Regions from separate parts of the Nonomuraea sp. NPDC051298 genome, predicted to be linked through region 2. Evidence: riboswitches for the same ligand, from Rfam matches in the RefSeq annotation. Region 2 holds a riboswitch; the other holds the start of a gene.

Region 1 (8,828 bases), on a different contig from region 2:
CGCGGCTACGGCGACTTCGTGATGCGGCCCGACCTCACGACGCTGCGCCGGGTGCCCTGGCACGAGGGCACGGCGCTGCTGATGGCCGACCTGGCCTGGGAGCACGGCGGCGACGTGACCGCCTCGCCCCGCCAGATCCTGCGCAGGCAGCTCGCCCGCCTGGCCGAGCGGGGGCTGGCCGCGTACGTGGGCACGGAGCTGGAGTTCGTGGTCTACGACGACAGCTACGAGGACGCCTGGAGGCGCGCCTACCGCGACCTGACCCCGGCCAACCTCTACAACGTGGACTACTCGCTGCTGGGCACGGCCCGCGTCGAGCCGCTGCTGCGCCGGATCAGGCGCGAGATGGAGGGCGCCGGGCTCTACGTCGAGTCCGCCAAGGGCGAGTGCAACCTCGGCCAGCACGAGATCGCCTTCCGCTACGACGAGGCGCTCAGGACCTGCGACAACCACGTCATCTACAAGACCGGCGCCAAGGAGATCGCCGCCCAGGAGGGCAGGTCGATCACGTTCATGGCCAAGCCGAACCAGCGCGAGGGCAACTCCTGCCACATCCACATCTCGCTGCGCGGCGTCGACGGCGACCCGGTGATGGCGGGCGAGGAGCGGTACGGGCTCTCGCCGCTCGGCGCGCGTTTCATCGCCGGGCAGCTCGCTCTCATGCGGGAGCTGACCCTCCTCTACGCCCCCAACATCAACTCCTACAAGCGCTACGTCCCGGGCAGCTTCGCGCCCACGGCCGTCAAGTGGGGGGTGGACAACCGGACGTGCGCGCTGCGTCTCGTCGGCCACGGCCACTCGCTGCGCGTGGAGAACCGGGTGCCGGGCGGCGACGTGAACCCGTACCTGGCGGTGGCGGCGCTGGTGGCGGCCGGGCTGCACGGCATCGACGCCGGGCTGCCGCTGGAGGACCCGTACGCGGGCAACGCCTACGCCTCGGGGGCCGAGACCGTGCCGGTGACGTTGCGGGACGCGCTGACCCTGTTCGAGGGGTCGAAGGCGGCCCGCGAGGCGTTCGGCGAGGACGTGGTGGGGCACTATGCGAACAACGCGCGGGTGGAGCTGGCGGCGTACGACGCGGCGGTGACGGACTGGGAGCTGTTCCGTGGTTTCGAGCGAATGTGACGAGTGCGAATGAAGATCGTTAATCCGGCGACGGAAGCGGTGCTGGCCGACGTCGAACTGGCCGACCCGGCCGAGGTCGACCGGGCGGTGGAGCGTGCCAGGAAGGCGTACGCGGCCTGGCGCGAGGTGTCGCCAGGAGACCGGGCGCGGCTGCTGCGCCGGTTCGCGGACCTGGTGGGCGAGCACGGCGCGGAGCTGGCCGGTCTCGAGCTGGCCAACGCCGGCCACCCGATCGGCAGCGCGCGCTGGGAGGCCGGCACCGTACGCGACGTGCTGCACTTCTACGCCGGAGCCCCCGAACGCAACCACGGCAGGCAGATCCCGGTGGCGGGCGGCGTGGACCTCACGTTCCAGGAGCCCCTGGGCGTGGTCGGGGTCATCGTGCCGTGGAACTTCCCCATGCTGATCATGTCGTGGGGCGTCGCCCCCGCGCTGGCGGCCGGCAACACGGTGATCGTCAAGCCGGCCGAGTGGACCCCGCTGACCGCGCTGAGGCTGGCCGAGCTGGCCCTGGCGGCGGGCATCCCCGAGGGGGTGCTCCAGGTCCTGCCCGGGGCGGGGGAGGTCGCGGGCGCCCGGCTGGTCGAGCATCCGGACGTGGCCAAGATCGTGTTCACCGGCTCGACCGAGGTGGGCAAGGAGATCGCCGCCAAGGCGGCGCGCCAGGTCAAGCGGATCACCCTGGAGCTGGGCGGCAAGTCCGCGAACATCGTCTTCGCCGACTCCGACCTCGAGAAGGCGGCCAGGACCGCGCCGTACGCCGTCTTCGACAACGCGGGCCAGGACTGCTGCGCCCGCTCCAGGATCCTCGTCCAGTCCTCCGTGTACGACGAGTTCATGGCCCTGCTCACCCCCGCCGTGCTGGGCGTGAAGGTCGGCGACCCCCTCGACGAGTCCACCGAAATGGGCCCGCTGATCAGCGCCGAGCACCTCGGACGGGTCCAGGGCTTCGTCGAGGGCACCCCCTACCTGCGCGGATCCTGCCCGCAGGGCAAGGGCTACTGGTTCCCGCCGACCGTGCTGACCTCGGGGGTCACCGACCGGGCGTTCACCGAGGAGATCTTCGGCCCGGTGGTGTCGGTGGCCCGGTTCGAGGACGAGGCCGAGGCCGTACGCATCGCCAACGACACCCCGTACGGGCTGAGCGGCTCGATCTGGACCCGCGACGTCGGGCGGGCGCTGCGCGTGGCCAGGGCCGTCGAGTCGGGCGCCCTGTCGGTCAACTCCCACTCCTCGGTGCGCTACTGGACCCCGTTCGGCGGCTTCAAGCAATCCGGCCTCGGCAGAGAACTAGGCCCGGACGCCCTCGCGGCGTTCACGGAGACCAAGAACGTCTTCATCTCAACGGAGTGAACGACCAGTCGGACACGGAGTGAGGCACATGCAGCGGTTGCAGGATCGGGTGGCGGTCGTCACCGGCGCGGGCAGCGGGATCGGGCTGGCCACGGCCCGCAGGTTCGCGGAGGAGGGGGCCAAGGTCGTCTGCGCGGACATCGACGAGGAGGCGGGCGTCAAGGCCGCGAACGAGGTCGGCGGCCTGTTCGTCCGCGCCGACGTGACCAGCGAGGACGACGTCGTCCGCATGTACCGCACGGCCCACGACACCTACGGCAGCGTGGACGTGGCCTTCAACAACGCCGGCATCTCGCCGCCCGACGACGACTCGATCCTGGAGACCGGGCTCGACGCCTGGCGCCGCGTCCAGGAGGTGAACCTCACCAGCGTCTACCTGTGCTGCAAGCACGTCATCCCGTACATGCGCGGCCAGGGCAAGGGCTCGATCATCAACACCGCGTCCTTCGTGGCCGTGCTGGGGTCGGCGACCTCGCAGATCTCCTACACCGCCTCCAAGGGCGGGGTGCTGGCGATGTCGCGGGAGCTGGGCGTGCAGTTCGCCAGGGAGGGCATCCGGGTCAACGCGCTGTGCCCTGGACCGGTGAACACGCCGCTGCTGCGCGAGCTGTTCGCCAAGGACCCGGAGCGGGCGCAGCGCAGGCTGGTGCACGTGCCGGTGGGCCGCTTCGCCGAGGCGTCGGAGATCGCGGCCGCGGTGGCGTTCCTGGCCAGCGACGACGCCTCGTTCATCACGGCCAGCGAGTTCCTGGTGGACGGCGGCATCTCCGGCGCCTACGTCACGCCGCTGTAGAGGGGGTCGCGGTGCGGCGTCCGGTCATCGGCATCACGTGTTACGTCGAGTCCGCCACGTTCACGGTGTGGCGGGACACGACCGCGGCGCTGCTGCCGTACGCGTACGTGGAGCAGGTCGTACGGGCCGGTGGGCAGCCGGTCCTGCTGCCTCCGGCGGGCGAGCCCGCCTCGGTCGTACGGGGTCTCGACGGGCTCGTCCTGGCCGGCGGCGGCGACATCGACCCGGCCAGGTACGGCGCGGAGCCGCAAGAGCAAACCGGCTATGTCCGCAAATTTCGTGATGAGGCCGAATTCTCGCTGCTCGCGACCGCCCTCGACGGCGGCCTGCCCTACCTGGGCGTCTGCCGCGGCCTCCAGGTGCTCAACGTGGCCCTCGGCGGGACCCTCCACCAGCACCTGCCCGACGTGGTCGGGCACACCGGCCACTGCCCAGGACCCGGCCACTTCGGCGACCTGCCGATCGTCCCCGTTCCCGGCACCCGCCTGGCCGAGGCGCTGGGGACGGACCCGGTGACCGTGCCCCACTACCACCACCAGGCCGTCGACCGCCTCGCCCTCGGCCTGACCGTCACGGCCACCACCGCCGACGGCACGATCGAGGCCGTGGAGCCGGTCTCCTCCGGCTCGTTCACGATGGCGGTGCAGTGGCATCCGGAGGCGGCCGAGGACCACGCGCTGTTCGAGGCGCTCGTCAGGGCCTGCTGACCGTCCCACGAGAGGAGCCATCGAGCGGCCGTGCGACGCGACAAGAGCCCCGTAACGGCACTAGGCTGGCGGACATCACCGGCGAAACCGTGCGGGAGAGAGCCCTGACAGCCGGTCAGGGCCCCTGAAGGAGCAAGCCCTCCCCGCGAACCTCTCAAGGCAAAGGACCGTACGGCCACGGTGTCTCTGGAAAGCAGGTCCCTGCGGCCTCGCCGAAGGTGAAAGTCCGGCAAAAGTCGGGCGAAGCTCTCAGGCACCGATGACAGAGGGGGAGGATGCTGGCATCCACTCCTGTCCTGAGGTGCGACCAATGTCCAGACCGACACCGCTACGCGACGTTCACGAGAGCCTCGGCGCCACGCTCACCGACTTCGCGGGATGGCTCATGCCGCTCCGCTACGGCAGCGAGTCCGCGGAGCACAGGGCCGTCCGCGAGGCGGCCGGGCTGTTCGACCTCTCCCACATGGGCGAGATCTTCCTGACGGGGCCGCAGGCCGGCGAGGCGCTCGACTACGCCCTGGTCGGACACCTGTCGGCACTCGCTCCCGGGCGGGCCCGCTACACCATGATCGTCGACGAGCGCGGCGGGGTGCTCGACGACCTCATCGTCTACCGGCTCGGGGACGACGAGTACATGGTCGTGGCGAACGCCTCGAACTACGAGAAGGTCGCGACCGAGCTGACGAACCGCGCGAAGGCGTACGACGCGGTGGTCGAGGACCGCTCCGAGCAGTACGCGCTGATCGCCGTCCAGGGGCCCCGCGCCCAGGAGATCCTCGCCACGCTCACCGACGCCGACCTCGACGGCCTCAAGTACTACGCGGGCCTGCCCGGCCTGGTGGACGGACGGCAGGCGCTCATCGCCCGCACCGGCTACACCGGCGAGGACGGGTTCGAGCTGTTCGTCGCCAACCAGGACGCGGTGCCGCTCTGGCACGCGCTCGTGGCGGCCGGCGAGCCTTACGGGCTCAAGCCGGCGGGCCTGTCCAGCCGCGACACGCTCCGGCTGGAGGCCGGCATGCCGCTGTACGGCAACGAGCTGAGCGCGCGGCTCACCCCGTTCGACGCGGGGCTGGGCAGAGTGGTGAAATTCGACAAGCCCGGCGACTTCGTCGGCAGGGCGGCGCTGGAGGCGGTCAAGGACGACCGGCCACGGCGCCGGCTCGTCGGCCTGGTCGCGCGGGGCCGCCGGGTGCCGCGCCACGGCTACCCGGTGACCAAAGACGGCGTCGTCGTCGGCGAGGTCACCAGCGGTGCGCCTTCCCAGACCCTGGGGAAGCCCATTGCCATGGCCTACGTCGACACTGGGGCCGAATCTGGCCTGGCCGTGGACATCCGGGGCAGCCAAGAACCTGTGGACCTGATCGAGCTGCCCTTTTACAGGAGGAACAAGTGAGCAACATCCCTGACGACCTGAGCTACACCAAGGAGCACGAGTGGGTACGCGGTGTCGAGGACAGCGTCACCGTGACCGTCGGCATCACGGCCTTCGCCGCCGAATCCCTTGGTGACGTCGTCTTCGTGCAGCTCCCCGACGTCGGTTCGAACGTCGAATCGGGTGACTCGGTCGGCGAGGTGGAGTCCACCAAGTCGGTGAGTGAGATCTACACGCCTGTCGGCGGCGAGGTCGTCGAGGTCAACCAGTCCGTCGTTGACGATCCCAGCCTGGCCAACAGCGACCCGTACGGCGACGGCTGGATGTTCCGGGTACGCGTGGAGGGCGACCCCGGCGACCTGCTCACCCCCGAGGAGTACGCCGCCTTCACCTCGGACGGCTCCTGACCCTTTTGCGCCGGGGCTCGTGATCCGGGCCCCGGCCCTGCCTGAAAGGCGCCCATCAATGGCGATCAGCGTCTTCGACCTCTTCAAGATCGGCATCGGCCCGTCCAGCTCCCACACGGGCGGCCCGATGGCCGCCGCGCACAAGTTCGCCCGCGGTCTGCACGACGACGGCCTGCTCGACCGGGTGGCGCACGTCGAGGCCATCCTGTACGGCTCGCTCGGCCTGACCGGCAAGGGCCACGGCAGCGACAAGGCCGTGCTGCTCGGCCTGTCCGGCGAGAAGCCCGAACTGGTGGACGTCGACACCGTGGACGCCCGCGTCGCCGCCATGCGCGAGTCGGGCACCGTCCAGCTCTTCGGCACGCACGAGATCCCCTTCGTCGTCGGCGAGCACCTCGTCTTCGAACGCAAGATCTCGCTCCCCGAGCACCCGAACGGCATGCGTTTCACCGCCTTCGACGCCTCCGGCGAGCGCCTGCGGGAGAAGGTCTACTTCTCGGTCGGCGGCGGTTTCGTCGTGGACGAGGAGGCCACCGGCGCCGACCGCATCAAGCCGGACGACACCGTTCTCCCCTACCCCTTCACCACCGGCGAGGAGCTGCTCAAGCACTGCTCGAACACCGGTCTGTCGATCTCCGCGCTGATGCTGGAGAACGAGCGGGCGTTCGGCCGCACCGAGGCCGAGATCCGCGCGGGACTGCTGCGCCTGTGGCAGGTCATGTCCGAGTGCGTACGCCGCGGCATCTCCAAGGAGGGCGTGCTCCCCGGCGGCCTGAAGGTCAAGCGCCGCGCCAACCAGCTCCACCGCCGCCTGCAGTCGGAGCCGGCCGAGAAGGACCCGTTGCAGGCCATGGACTGGGTGACGCTGTTCGCGCTGGCGGTCAACGAGGAGAACGCCGCCGGTGGCCGCATCGTCACCGCCCCCACCAACGGCGCCGCCGGCATCATCCCGGCCGTGCTGACCTACTACTCCCGTTTCGTCCCCCACGCCGACGACGAGGGCGTCATCCGCTTCCTCCTCACGGCCGGCGCGATCGGCGTGCTGTTCAAGGAGAACGCCTCGATCTCGGGCGCGGAGGTGGGCTGTCAGGGCGAGGTGGGCTCGGCCTGCTCGATGGCGTCGGCCGGCCTCACGGAGGTCCTCGGGGGCACGCCGGAGCAGGTGGAGAACGCGGCCGAGATCGGCATCGAGCACAACCTGGGCCTGACCTGCGACCCGATCGGCGGCCTGGTCCAGATCCCGTGCATCGAGCGCAACGCGGTCGCCTCCAACAAGGCCATCACCGCCGCCCGCATCGCCCTGCGCGGCGACGGCCGCCACTTCGTCGCCCTCGACAAGGCCATCAAGACGATGCGCATCACCGGACAGGACATGCTGGACAAGTACAAGGAGACCTCACGCGGCGGCCTGGCCGTCAACGTGATCGAGTGCTGATCACCCATTGTATGAAGAGGGTCTTCGGCGCGACACCGGCCGAGTTCTCGAAGGCCGTCCAGTGTCAGGGCAGGTCCGGGAGGAAGCCGGGGATCAGGGCGGCGGCTTTCGCCGGATGACCGGCAGGGATCGTGTGGCGTTTGTCCGGCGCCATCGCGCCGGGCTCGCCGACCTGCGCCAGGTCGACGACGTACGCCCGCGACCGTACGGCCATGCGGATCGTGGCGACGCGTCGGCCTTCGGGGCCGAACACGTGGAGTTCCGGGGCGTACCGATCCAGGCTCCATTCGTACGGACGCCGAAAGCCGCCGGAATGTAGCGAGAGTTTGAGCCATTCGAGGATCCGAGCGTGTATGCCGCGCTCGGCGAGCAGCGATTGCAGCCCGGTCAGAATCTTGTCGTGCTCACCTGCCAGCTTTTCCGAGATGCGTTCGCGAGGGAATTCCAGGCTTTCGCTCATGCCCTCCGGCAGTTCACGAGTCAGCACCGTCCACCTCCATGGTCGCCATCACGCCGAGTAATCGCGATGTGTCTCACCGCTCGGGCGGCCCATGCTCTCCCAACCGTTTCCGCCATACCAGCACGGGTATTCCTCAGACGTATAAGGCACCTGTCGGGCTGATACCTCTCCGTCATACGCTCAGCCAGTGGAAGTTCGGACGCTCCCCGAGGCCCTTGCGGCGATCATGAAACAACGCGGCTGGACTCAGCGACAACTCGGCCGTGAGCTGGGGATATCCCAAGCGTGGATCTCTCGCATCTGCAACGGGGTTGCCGATACGGGTCTCGCTCGGGCGACGGAACTGCTTGCGCGCGTCGGCTGGGAGGTGCGATTCACGCCGTCTGTGGAGGAGCCAGTGGAGCGCCGTGAGTTCTTGGCAGCCGCCGCATCGGTGGTGTTCGTTCCATCTGGGGTCAGCTCGAATCCGTACCTCGATCCGGATTATGTGCGCGCACTGGCCGACAGTCTGGCGCGAGGCCGCTACGAACTCGGAGGGCTGCCTCTCACCGCCCGCGCCCTCGGACACGTGCGGCACATCGACCAACTGAAAGCCCGGCCGCTCGGAGACGAGTTGCGGACGGCGGCCTCCGACCTGCTCTACCAGGTAAGCCTCGCCCTGTACGACGCGGGCAGGCTCGCCCAGGCCGAGCATGCCGGGACGATCGCCCTCGACCTGGCTCACCATGCCGAAGACCCGTCGGCACGGTCACGCGCATACGACGCGCTGAGCCGCGTCAGCCTCTATCGCGGCGACTCGATGCGCGCGATCCAGCACGCCCAGCGCGGACTGCGGATCCCCGACCTTCCCCCCAGCCGCCGCGCCGGCCTGCACATGCGCCTGGGCCGCGCGCTGGCCTCGATCAAGGGCGGCGCCAAGGAGGCCAGGCGCGCCCTGGACAGCGCCTTGGACACCTCCGGCCTGAGCGCGTTCTCCGAAGCGGCCCTCAGCGGCGACGTGGCGATCGGCCTGAGCAGCCTGGGCGAGTACGACCAGGCTGATCGACTTCTCCACGAAGCGGCGGACGCCATGGGGCAATGGTCCCCGCTCTTTCAGGCGCAATATCTCGGCCGCCAGGCACAGACGGCCATCCGGGCGGGCAACCCCGCCCTCGCCGCCAACGGCATGCACAA
Region 2 (8,828 bases):
CGAGGCCGAGGCGTACGTCTCCAGCGGCGTCAAGGTCTACCCCTTCAAGACCATCGAGGCCGGCGCGGTCGTCAACACCAGCGTCATCTGGGAGTCGCGCGGCCGGCGCGGCCTGTTCGGCCCCAGGGGCGTCAGCGGCCTGGTCAACGTCGAGATCACCGCCGAGCTGTGCGTCCGCCTGGCCGGCGCGTACGCCACCACCCTGCGCAAGGGCGAGTACGTCGTCACCTCCCGCGACTGCTCGCTCGCCGCCAGGGCGCTCAAGCGGGCCGTCATCGGCGCGCTCACCGCGAGCGCCATCAACGTGCTCGACCTGGAGGCCGCGCCGCTGCCCGTCGCCCGCTTCCACACGGCCAGGGTGTCGGCCGCGGGCGGCCTTGCGCTGCGCACGACCCCCGGAGACCCGCAGAGCGTGGACATCGTCGTCATGGACGACCGGGGCGCCGACCTGCCCCCGGCCGCCCAGCGCAAGCTGGAGCGGGTCTTCTCCCGCCAGGAGTTCCGCCGCGCGTTCCCCGGCGAGATCGCTGAGCTGGCCTATCCCTCCAGGGCCGTGGAGGACTACACCCACGAGCTGCTGCGCACCGTCGGCGTGAACGGCGTCGGCGACATGAAGGTCGTCGTCGACTGCGCCGGGGGCACCTCCTCGCTGGTGCTGCCCTCCCTGCTCGGCCGCGTCGGCGTCGAGGTGCTCACCGTCAACGCCCGCCTCGACGACGTCTCGCCCACCGAGACGCTGGCCGAGCGCCGCCGTGGCCTGCAACGCCTGTCGGAGCTGGTCAGCTCCTCGCGGGCGGCGTTCGGTGTGCGCTTCGACCCGGTCGGCGAGCGCATCGCCCTGGTGAACGAGCGGGGCCGGCTCATCGACGACGAACGCGCCCTGCTGGTCGTGCTCGACCTGGTCGCCGCCGAGCGCAGGGGCGGCCGGGTGGCCCTGCCGGTCACCACGACCAGGGTCGCCGAGCAGGTCTGCCGCTTCCACGGCGTACAGGTGCAGTGGACCCCCACCGCGCTCGACGCCCTCACCTCGGCCGCCGCCGGACCCGACATGATCTTCGCGGGCGACGGGCGCGGCGGGTTCGTGGTGCCGGAGTTCAGCCACGCCATCGACGGCCTGGCGGCGTTCCTGCGCCTGCTGGGCCTGGTCGCCCGCACCCGGCTGTCGCTGAGCCAGATCGACGCCAGGATCCCCGAGGTGCGTCAGCTCCGGCGTACCGTGCCCACGCCGTGGGCGGCCAAGGGCGCGGTCATGCGCTCGGTCATCGAGGCGGCCGAGTCCGAGCCGGGCGGGCGCCGCGTCGACACCACCGACGGCGTGCGGGTGACCCGCGACGACGGGAGCTGGGTGCTGGTGCTGCCCGCCGCCGCCGAGCCCGTCACCGGTCTGTGGGCCGAGGCCGCGGACCTGGACGCCGCCCAGTCCCTGCTCGAACGGTGGGCCCGCATCGTGGAACGGGCCGCGAAACGAGCCGTTCCTGGGCCGCGGACCGGCCCTGTCACATAGCGTGATCGGAAAGGGTTTGCCGATGATGTGCCCAGAGAGTGCCGCAAGATCGTAATGTAGAAACGCGCGGCGGCATGGACCACGGGGCGGGGGCGACGGTAACTTTGTCTGCGTCCGAACCACAGTGCAGCGCCCCGCCTTGACCTTTGCCGCTGATCAGCGTAAGTTGCGGCATTCGCAAACTTGAAAAAGCGAAGCGAGGCGCGCCCCTGAGCACCGTCGCCGCGTCTTCGCGGTAGGAGGCCGAGCCGATCGATGCCGAGCGTCTACTGCACGCAGTGCGGGCACGCCAACCCCGAGGATGCCCGTTTCTGTTCCCGTTGTGGGTCACCGCTGACCAGGCCCGAGGTCTCCGGGGACACCACGTCGACGATCTCCGTCGCGGGAATCGAGGCGTACGAGGCTGAGACAGGCGACATGCTCCTGGCCGAGCGGGCGCTCGTCGAGCAACTGCCGCCGGGCACGGCATTGCTCACCGTGACCAGGGGGCCCAACCAGGGCAGTCGCTTCCGGCTCGACAAAGAGCTGACGACGACCGGGCGGCATCCCGAGAGCGACATCTTCCTCGACGACATCACGGTCTCCCGCCGGCACGTCGAGTTCTACCGCCACCGCGGCGGCCAGTTCTCGGTGCGCGACGTGGGCAGCCTCAACGGCACCTACGTCAACCGGGAGCGGATCGAGGAGGTTCCCCTGCACTCCGGAGACGAGGTGCAGATCGGCAAGTTCCGCCTCCTCTTCCTGATGCGCGGCCACGCCGGCGTATGACTTCCCAGGCGGCACGCTCGTACATGAGCATCGGGGAGGTGCTCGCGCTCCTGCAGGGCGAGTTCCCCGATGTGACGATCTCCAAGATCAGGTTCTTGGAGGGCGAAGGGCTGATCGAGCCCGAGCGCAGCCCCTCCGGTTACCGCAAGTTCACGCACCTGCACGTGGAGCAGCTCCGGTTCATCCTCACCGAGCAGCGTGACCACTACCTGCCGCTGCGGGTGATCAAGGACAAGATGGCGGAGAGCTTCGGCCTGCCGCGCGCCGTGCAGCAGGCCCAGGAGGTCAGGCTCAGCCGGGCCGAGCTGATCGAGGCCGCCGGGATCGACGACGAGACGCTCGGCGAGCTCGAAGACTACGGCCTGCTGGCCCCCGTGGCCAGACGTTACGACGAGGAGGCGCTCAAGGTGGCCCGCACCGTGGGCGCCCTGGCCCGCTTCGGCCTGCACGCCCGCCATCTGCGTGCGGTCAAGGCCGCCGCCGAGCGTGAGGCGGGGCTGGTCGAGCAGGCCGTCGCGCCCATTCTCAAGCGGCGCGCCCCCGGGGCCATCGGCGAGGCCGACGAGGTCGCCAGAGAGCTGTCCACGCTCCTGCTCGACCTGCACGCATCCCTTGTGCGGACGGGCGTCCGATCGGTCCTGGGGCGCTGAGACCGTAGCGGGCTGGGAGGCGAGGGCGCATTCCAGGCCCGCTGGGTGTTACGTTGAAGTGCAGTAGCCAGTCAACAGAAGCGATGATCGAAGAGCTGTGCCGGGTGACCGGTCAGGAATACGGAGCAGCCCGTGTTGCAGATGGAGGTCGTGGGCGTTCGAGTAGAAATGCCCACAAATCAGCCGATCGTCTTGCTCAAGGAGGCACACGGGGAGCGGTTCCTTCCTATATGGATTGGCATGACGGAGGCCACGGCCATCGCCCTGGCCCAGGCTGAGGAGCCGCCGCCGAGACCGCTCACGCACGACCTCTTCCGAGACGTGCTGAGCGCGCTGGGTGTCGGCTTGCGCGCGGTCAACATCGTCGCCCTGCGCGACGGCATCTTCTTCGCCGACCTGGTGTTCTCCAACGGGGTCGAGGTGAGCGCGCGGCCATCCGACTCGATCGCGCTCGCCCTGCGCACCGGGGCGCGTATCTTCGCCAGCGAAGAGGTCGTCCAGGAGGCCGGGGTGATCATCCCCGACGACCAGGAGGACGAGGTGGAGAAGTTCAGGGAGTTCCTTGACACGATCACTCCCGAAGACTTCGGCAGGGCGGGGTAGGTATTTCAGTGCATTTACGCTTCACGACGCGCCGAGCCGGATCGTTGACTGAGCATGGTCACGGTCCTACGGTGCAAGTGAAACCCGTGGTCGCCCTTTACGAACCCCCAGATCAGGCCGCGGGATGAGAGAAAGCCGGAGGTCCGCGTGGCGGTCAGCAGCGGCGAGGGAAAGACGGCCGGCCAGGAAGATCCGGTGCGGCGCGAGAGCGCGCGGCAGCGTGCCGGGGAGCAGGGCCTGCTCTTCGACGAACAGCCGGCGGCACTGCCGGACGACATCGGTTACCGTGGGCCGACGGCCTGTGCGGCGGCCGGCATCACCTACAGGCAGCTCGACTACTGGGCGCGCACGGGCCTGGTGGAGCCCACGATAAGAGCCGCCCACGGCTCCGGCTCCCAGCGGCTCTACAGCTTCCGCGACATCCTGGTGCTCAAGGTCGTCAAGCGGCTGCTCGACACCGGGGTGTCCCTGCAGCAGATCCGTACGGCCGTCCAGCACCTGCGTGACCGCGGGGTCGCCGACCTCGCGCAGATCACGCTCATGAGCGACGGCGTCAGCGTCTACGAGTGCACCTCGGCCGACGAGGTGATCGACCTGCTCCAGGGCGGCCAGGGCGTGTTCGGCATCGCGCTCGGGCGGGTCTGGCGGGAGGTCGAGGGCTCCCTCGCGGAGCTGCCGGGGGAACGCGCGGCGGTCGAGGACACCGTCCCGGCCGACCATCCCGCTGACGAACTCGCCCGCCGCCGCCGCGCCCGGCGCATCGGCTAGCCGCCTCCGACCCTCTTCGACGGCCCCTCCCGCGCCTGGACGGGGCCTCGCGCCCGGGGCGCCGCCGCCCCCATGGACGCCTCCCGCATCGGCGCCGAGCGCCTCACCGGCCTCCATGCCACGTCACATCGCACAGTCCAGCCACACGTGGCACAACCCAGCCACACACGGCAGAACCTGGCCACACACGGCAGAACCTGGCCACACATGGCCCAGCCCGGCCACCGCGCAACTCCCGCCACCCCGGCCGCACCTCCCACTTTGGCCACACCGCCACTCTGGCCGCACCCGCCACACCGCGCTCCCGTGACCTACGGCTCCTGAGTGCCCGCCGAGGCGGGCACCGTCCGTCGCTCCGGAGCGCCTGGCGGGCCTCGTGCCCGCGACCTCCGCCTCACGGCGAAGACTTTGCGACGTGCGGAAGGGGGCGTGCGGTGCGGTGAGCGGCATTCGCGGCTTACCGTAGTAATCTAGGACAGCAAGGCTGACGACCCCGTGCGGGAGAGTCCCCGGGCCCCCAGGGCGCCGGGGCGCCGAAGGAGCAACCCTCCCCGGAATCTCTCAGGCATCTGTACCGCTCGGGCGAGGCAACTCTGGAAAGCAGGCGCGCCCGCCAGGCGTGCCTCACCGACGGTGCAAGCCCTACCGCGGGGTGAAGCTCTCAGGTCGCGGCACCGTGCACATCGCGGGCCCGCGCTGACAGAGGGGGAGACCCGGCACGCCCGCGCCCTGGCGCCGGTCTCCATAAGCCTCGGGAGGCACACCCCATGACCGATCTGTCAGCTCCGCCGTTCTCGTCCAGGCACATCGGGCCGTCGGAGTCCGAGCAGCAGCGCATGCTCGAGGCCGTCGGCTTCGAATCCGTCGCGGACCTGGTGGCGGTGGCCGTGCCCGAGGCCATCAGGGCCAAGGACCGGCTCCGGCTGCCCGCCGCGATCGGCGAGGCCGAGGCCATCACCGAACTGGGCGCGCTGGCCGGGCGCAACCGGGTGCTCACCTCCATGATCGGCCTGGGCTACCACGACACCGTGACGCCCGCCGTCATCCGGCGCAACCTGCTGGAGAACCCGGGCTGGTACACCGCCTACACCCCGTACCAGCCGGAGATCTCGCAGGGCCGCCTCGAGGCGCTGCTGAACTTCCAGACCGTCGTCTCCGACCTGACCGGCCTGCCCGTGGCGGGCGCGTCCCTGCTGGACGAGGGCACGGCCGCGGCCGAGGCCATGACGCTGGCCCGCCGGGCCGGCCGGTCGAAGAGCGACGTGTTCGTGGTGGACGCCGACGCGCTGCCCCAGACCAAGGCCGTGCTCGCCACCAGGGCCGAGCCGCTCGGCATCCGGCTCGTGGAGCACACGCTCGACGGGGACCTGCCCGAGTGCTTCGGCCTGCTCGTGCAGTATCCGGGCGCGTCCGGGCGGCTGCGCGACTTCCGCGCCGTGGCCGCCGCCGCCCATGAGGCCGGGGCGCTCGTCGTGGCCGCCGCCGACCTGCTGTCCCTGACGCTGGTGGCCGCCCCCGGCGAGCTGGGCGCCGACATCGCGATCGGGTCCTCGCAGCGGTTCGGGGTGCCCTTCGGGTATGGCGGGCCGCACGCGGCGTACATGTCCGTACGGGAGGGGCTGCAGCGCCAGCTCCCCGGCCGCCTGGTGGGCGTGTCGGTGGACGCCGACGGCGACCCCGCCTACCGCCTGGCCCTGCAGACCCGCGAGCAGCACATCCGCCGCGAGAAGGCCACCAGCAACATCTGCACCGCGCAGGTCCTGCTGGCCGTCATCGCGAGCATGTACGCCGTCTACCACGGCCCCGACGGCCTGCGCCGCATCGCCCACCGCGTGCACCGCCACGCCACCGCCCTGGCCGAGGGGCTGCGCGGCGCGGGCGTGGAGGTCGTGCACGGCGAGTTCTTCGACACCGTGCTGGCCCGCGTGCCCGGCCGGGCCGCCGAGGTGGTCGCCGCCGCCGTCGAGCGGGGCGTCAACCTGTGGCAGGTGGACGCCGACCACGTCTCCGTCGCCTGCGACGAGAAGACCGGCGCCGCCGAGGTGGCCAAGGTATGGGCCGCCTTCGGGGTGATCGTCGGCGGCGACGTCGACGCCGGGAACGCCCCCGACGCGCTGCCCGCCACGCTGCGGCGCGAGAGCGCGTACCTGACCCACCCGGTCTTCCGCAGCCACCGCTCCGAGACCGCGATGCTGCGCTACCTGCGCAGACTGCAGGACAAGGACATCGCGCTCGACCGTTCGATGATCCCGCTCGGCTCCTGCACGATGAAGCTGAACGCGACCACCGAGATGGAGCCGATCACCTGGCCCGAGTTCGCCGCCATCCACCCGTACGCGCCGGCCGACCAGGCCGAGGGCTACCGCGACCTGATCGGCACGCTGGAGAGCTGGCTGGCCGAGGTGACCGGCTACGACGCCGTCTCCATCCAGCCGAACGCGGGCTCGCAGGGCGAGTTCGCCGGGCTGCTGGCCATCCGCGCCTACCACCGCGCCAACGGCGACGAGGGGCGCGACGTGTGCCTCATCCCGTCCTCCGCCCACGGCACGAACGCCGCCAGCGCCGTCATGGCCGGCATGCGCGTCGTGGTCGTGGCCTGCGACGACGACGGCAACGTGGACCTGGCCGACCTCGACGCCAAGATCGACAAGCACCGTGCCGCGCTGGCCGCGATCATGGTGACGTACCCGTCCACGCACGGCGTGTACGAGGAGAGCATCACCGAGGTGTGCGCCAAGGTGCACGAGGCCGGCGGCCAGGTGTACGTGGACGGCGCCAACCTCAACGCGCTGGTCGGCCTGGCCAGGCCGGGCGACTTCGGGGCCGACGTGTCCCACCTCAACCTGCACAAGACCTTCTGCATCCCGCACGGCGGCGGCGGCCCCGGCGTCGGGCCCGTCGCGGTCCGCGGCCACCTGGCCGCCTACCTGCCCGGCCACCCCCTGCACGACGACGCGCCGGTCGGCCCCGTCTCCGCGGCCCCGTACGGGTCGGCGGGCATCCTGCCGATCTCGTGGGCGTACGTCAGGATGATGGGCGCGGAGGGGCTCAAGGCCGCCACCGAGCAGGCCATCCTCTCGGCGAACTACCTGGCCAGGCGGCTGTCCCCGCACTACCCGGTGCTCTACACCGGCCGCGGCGGCCTGGTCGCGCACGAGTGCATCGTCGACCTGCGCCAGATCACCAAGGAGACCGGCGTCACCGTGGACGACGTGGCCAAGCGGCTCATCGACTACGGCTTCCACGCGCCGACCATGTCCTTCCCCGTGGCAGGGACGCTCATGATCGAGCCGACCGAGAGCGAGGACCTCACCGAGCTGGACCGGTTCGTGGACGCGATGGTCGCCATCCGCGGCGAGATCGCCAAGGTGGCCTCCGGCGCCTACGACAAGGTCGACAACCCGCTGCGCAACGCGCCCCACACGGCCGAGTCGGTCAGCGCCGACGAGTGGCCGCACCCGTACACGCGCGGCGAGGCGGCCTACCCGCTGCCGTCCCTGCGCGACGGGAAGTACTGGGTGCCGGTGCGCCGCATCGACCAGGCCCACGGTGACCGCAACCTGGTGTGCTCCTGCCCGCCGCTGGAGGCGTACGAGGACTGAGGGGACCTGCCGGGGAGACGACCCAGTCCTTCGGCGTCAAGTGAGCAGACATGATCGCCAGAAGTCGTTAGGCTCGGTGCGACCGCCGCCCCTAGGAGCTCCCTTGACGTCCTCAGAGCTGGAGACCCCGCCTCTCGACACCGCCCGCCTCCTGGCCGAACGCGGTGACCTCGACGCCGCCGCCGCCATCCTGGGCCGGCTCGCCGCCGACCCCGACGAGCCCGACCGGGCGCAGGCCGCCGTCGGCCTGGCCGTGGTGCTGGAGCAGCGCGGCGACGTCGAGGCCGCCAGGGCCGCCGCGCGGGCGGCCCTGGCCACCGGCCACCCGGAATACGCCGCCCAGGCCGCCTGCCACCTGGCCCAGGGCTTCGAGCGGGAGGGGCGCGCCGAGCAGGCCAGGGCCGCCTGGCAGGCCGTGCTGGGGGTCGGCACGGCCGCGTACGTGCCGCTGGCCCATCTCGCGCTGGCCCGGCTGGCCATGGAGACGGACGACCCGGCGGCCGGCCACCTCGACGAGGCCGAGAAGGAGCTGCGCTCGGCCGTCCGCGCCGGGCTGGAGGCGGGCGACGACCAGATCGGCGCGCACGCCGCCCAGCAACTGGCCGAGCTGCTGCTGGAGCACGGAGAGCCGGGAGCGGCCGCCGAGGTGCTGCTGGACGCCCTGGAGTTCGCCCCCGGGGACGAGGTGCCCGGTCTGCGCGTCCGGCTCGGCATCGCGCACCTGGAGCTCGCCTGCGCGGAGTTCGCCGAGAGCGTGGAGGCCGGGGCGGATCCGCGGACCGGGGCGCTGGCCATCGAGCTGCTCGCCCGTACGCTGCCGCTGCGGGGGAGGGACGAGGACGCCGGCCGGGTCTGGACGTACGGGCTGGAGCACGAGGACGAGACGCTGGCCGCCGAGGTGCGGCTGCGCTACCACCGCGAGGTCTGACCGGC

The links. Region 2 has a riboswitch for glycine ahead of gcvP (aminomethyl-transferring glycine dehydrogenase). Riboswitches for the same ligand answer to the same signal wherever they lie in the genome.
Region 1: it holds a riboswitch for glycine, as region 2 does, so the genes downstream of both, gcvT (glycine cleavage system aminomethyltransferase GcvT) here and gcvP (aminomethyl-transferring glycine dehydrogenase) in region 2, are expected to answer to the same signal.

The regions. Positions count from the first base shown of each region.
Region 1 covers NZ_JBVJIM010000004.1:190,181-199,008, forward strand. The annotation lists gene ACZ6S0_RS14490 (glutamine synthetase family protein) at 1-1,125, shown strand, start outside; gene ACZ6S0_RS14495 (aldehyde dehydrogenase family protein) at 1,135-2,478, shown strand; gene ACZ6S0_RS14500 (3-oxoacyl-ACP reductase) at 2,507-3,271, shown strand; gene ACZ6S0_RS14505 (gamma-glutamyl-gamma-aminobutyrate hydrolase family protein) at 3,283-3,978, shown strand; glycine riboswitch at 4,061-4,158, shown strand; glycine riboswitch at 4,163-4,246, shown strand; gene gcvT (glycine cleavage system aminomethyltransferase GcvT) at 4,289-5,374, shown strand; gene gcvH (glycine cleavage system protein GcvH) at 5,371-5,760, shown strand; gene ACZ6S0_RS14520 (L-serine ammonia-lyase) at 5,819-7,195, shown strand; gene ACZ6S0_RS14525 (hypothetical protein) at 7,260-7,682, opposite strand; gene ACZ6S0_RS14530 (helix-turn-helix domain-containing protein) at 7,843-8,828, shown strand, end outside.
Region 2 covers NZ_JBVJIM010000013.1:66,258-75,085, forward strand. The annotation lists gene ACZ6S0_RS31975 (sugar phosphate nucleotidyltransferase) at 1-1,504, shown strand, start outside; gene ACZ6S0_RS31980 (FHA domain-containing protein) at 1,760-2,272, shown strand; gene ftsR (transcriptional regulator FtsR) at 2,296-2,922, shown strand; gene ACZ6S0_RS31990 (bifunctional nuclease family protein) at 3,055-3,525, shown strand; gene ACZ6S0_RS31995 (MerR family transcriptional regulator) at 3,673-4,293, shown strand; glycine riboswitch at 4,782-4,880, shown strand; gene gcvP (aminomethyl-transferring glycine dehydrogenase) at 5,061-7,895, shown strand; gene ACZ6S0_RS32005 (tetratricopeptide repeat protein) at 7,999-8,823, shown strand.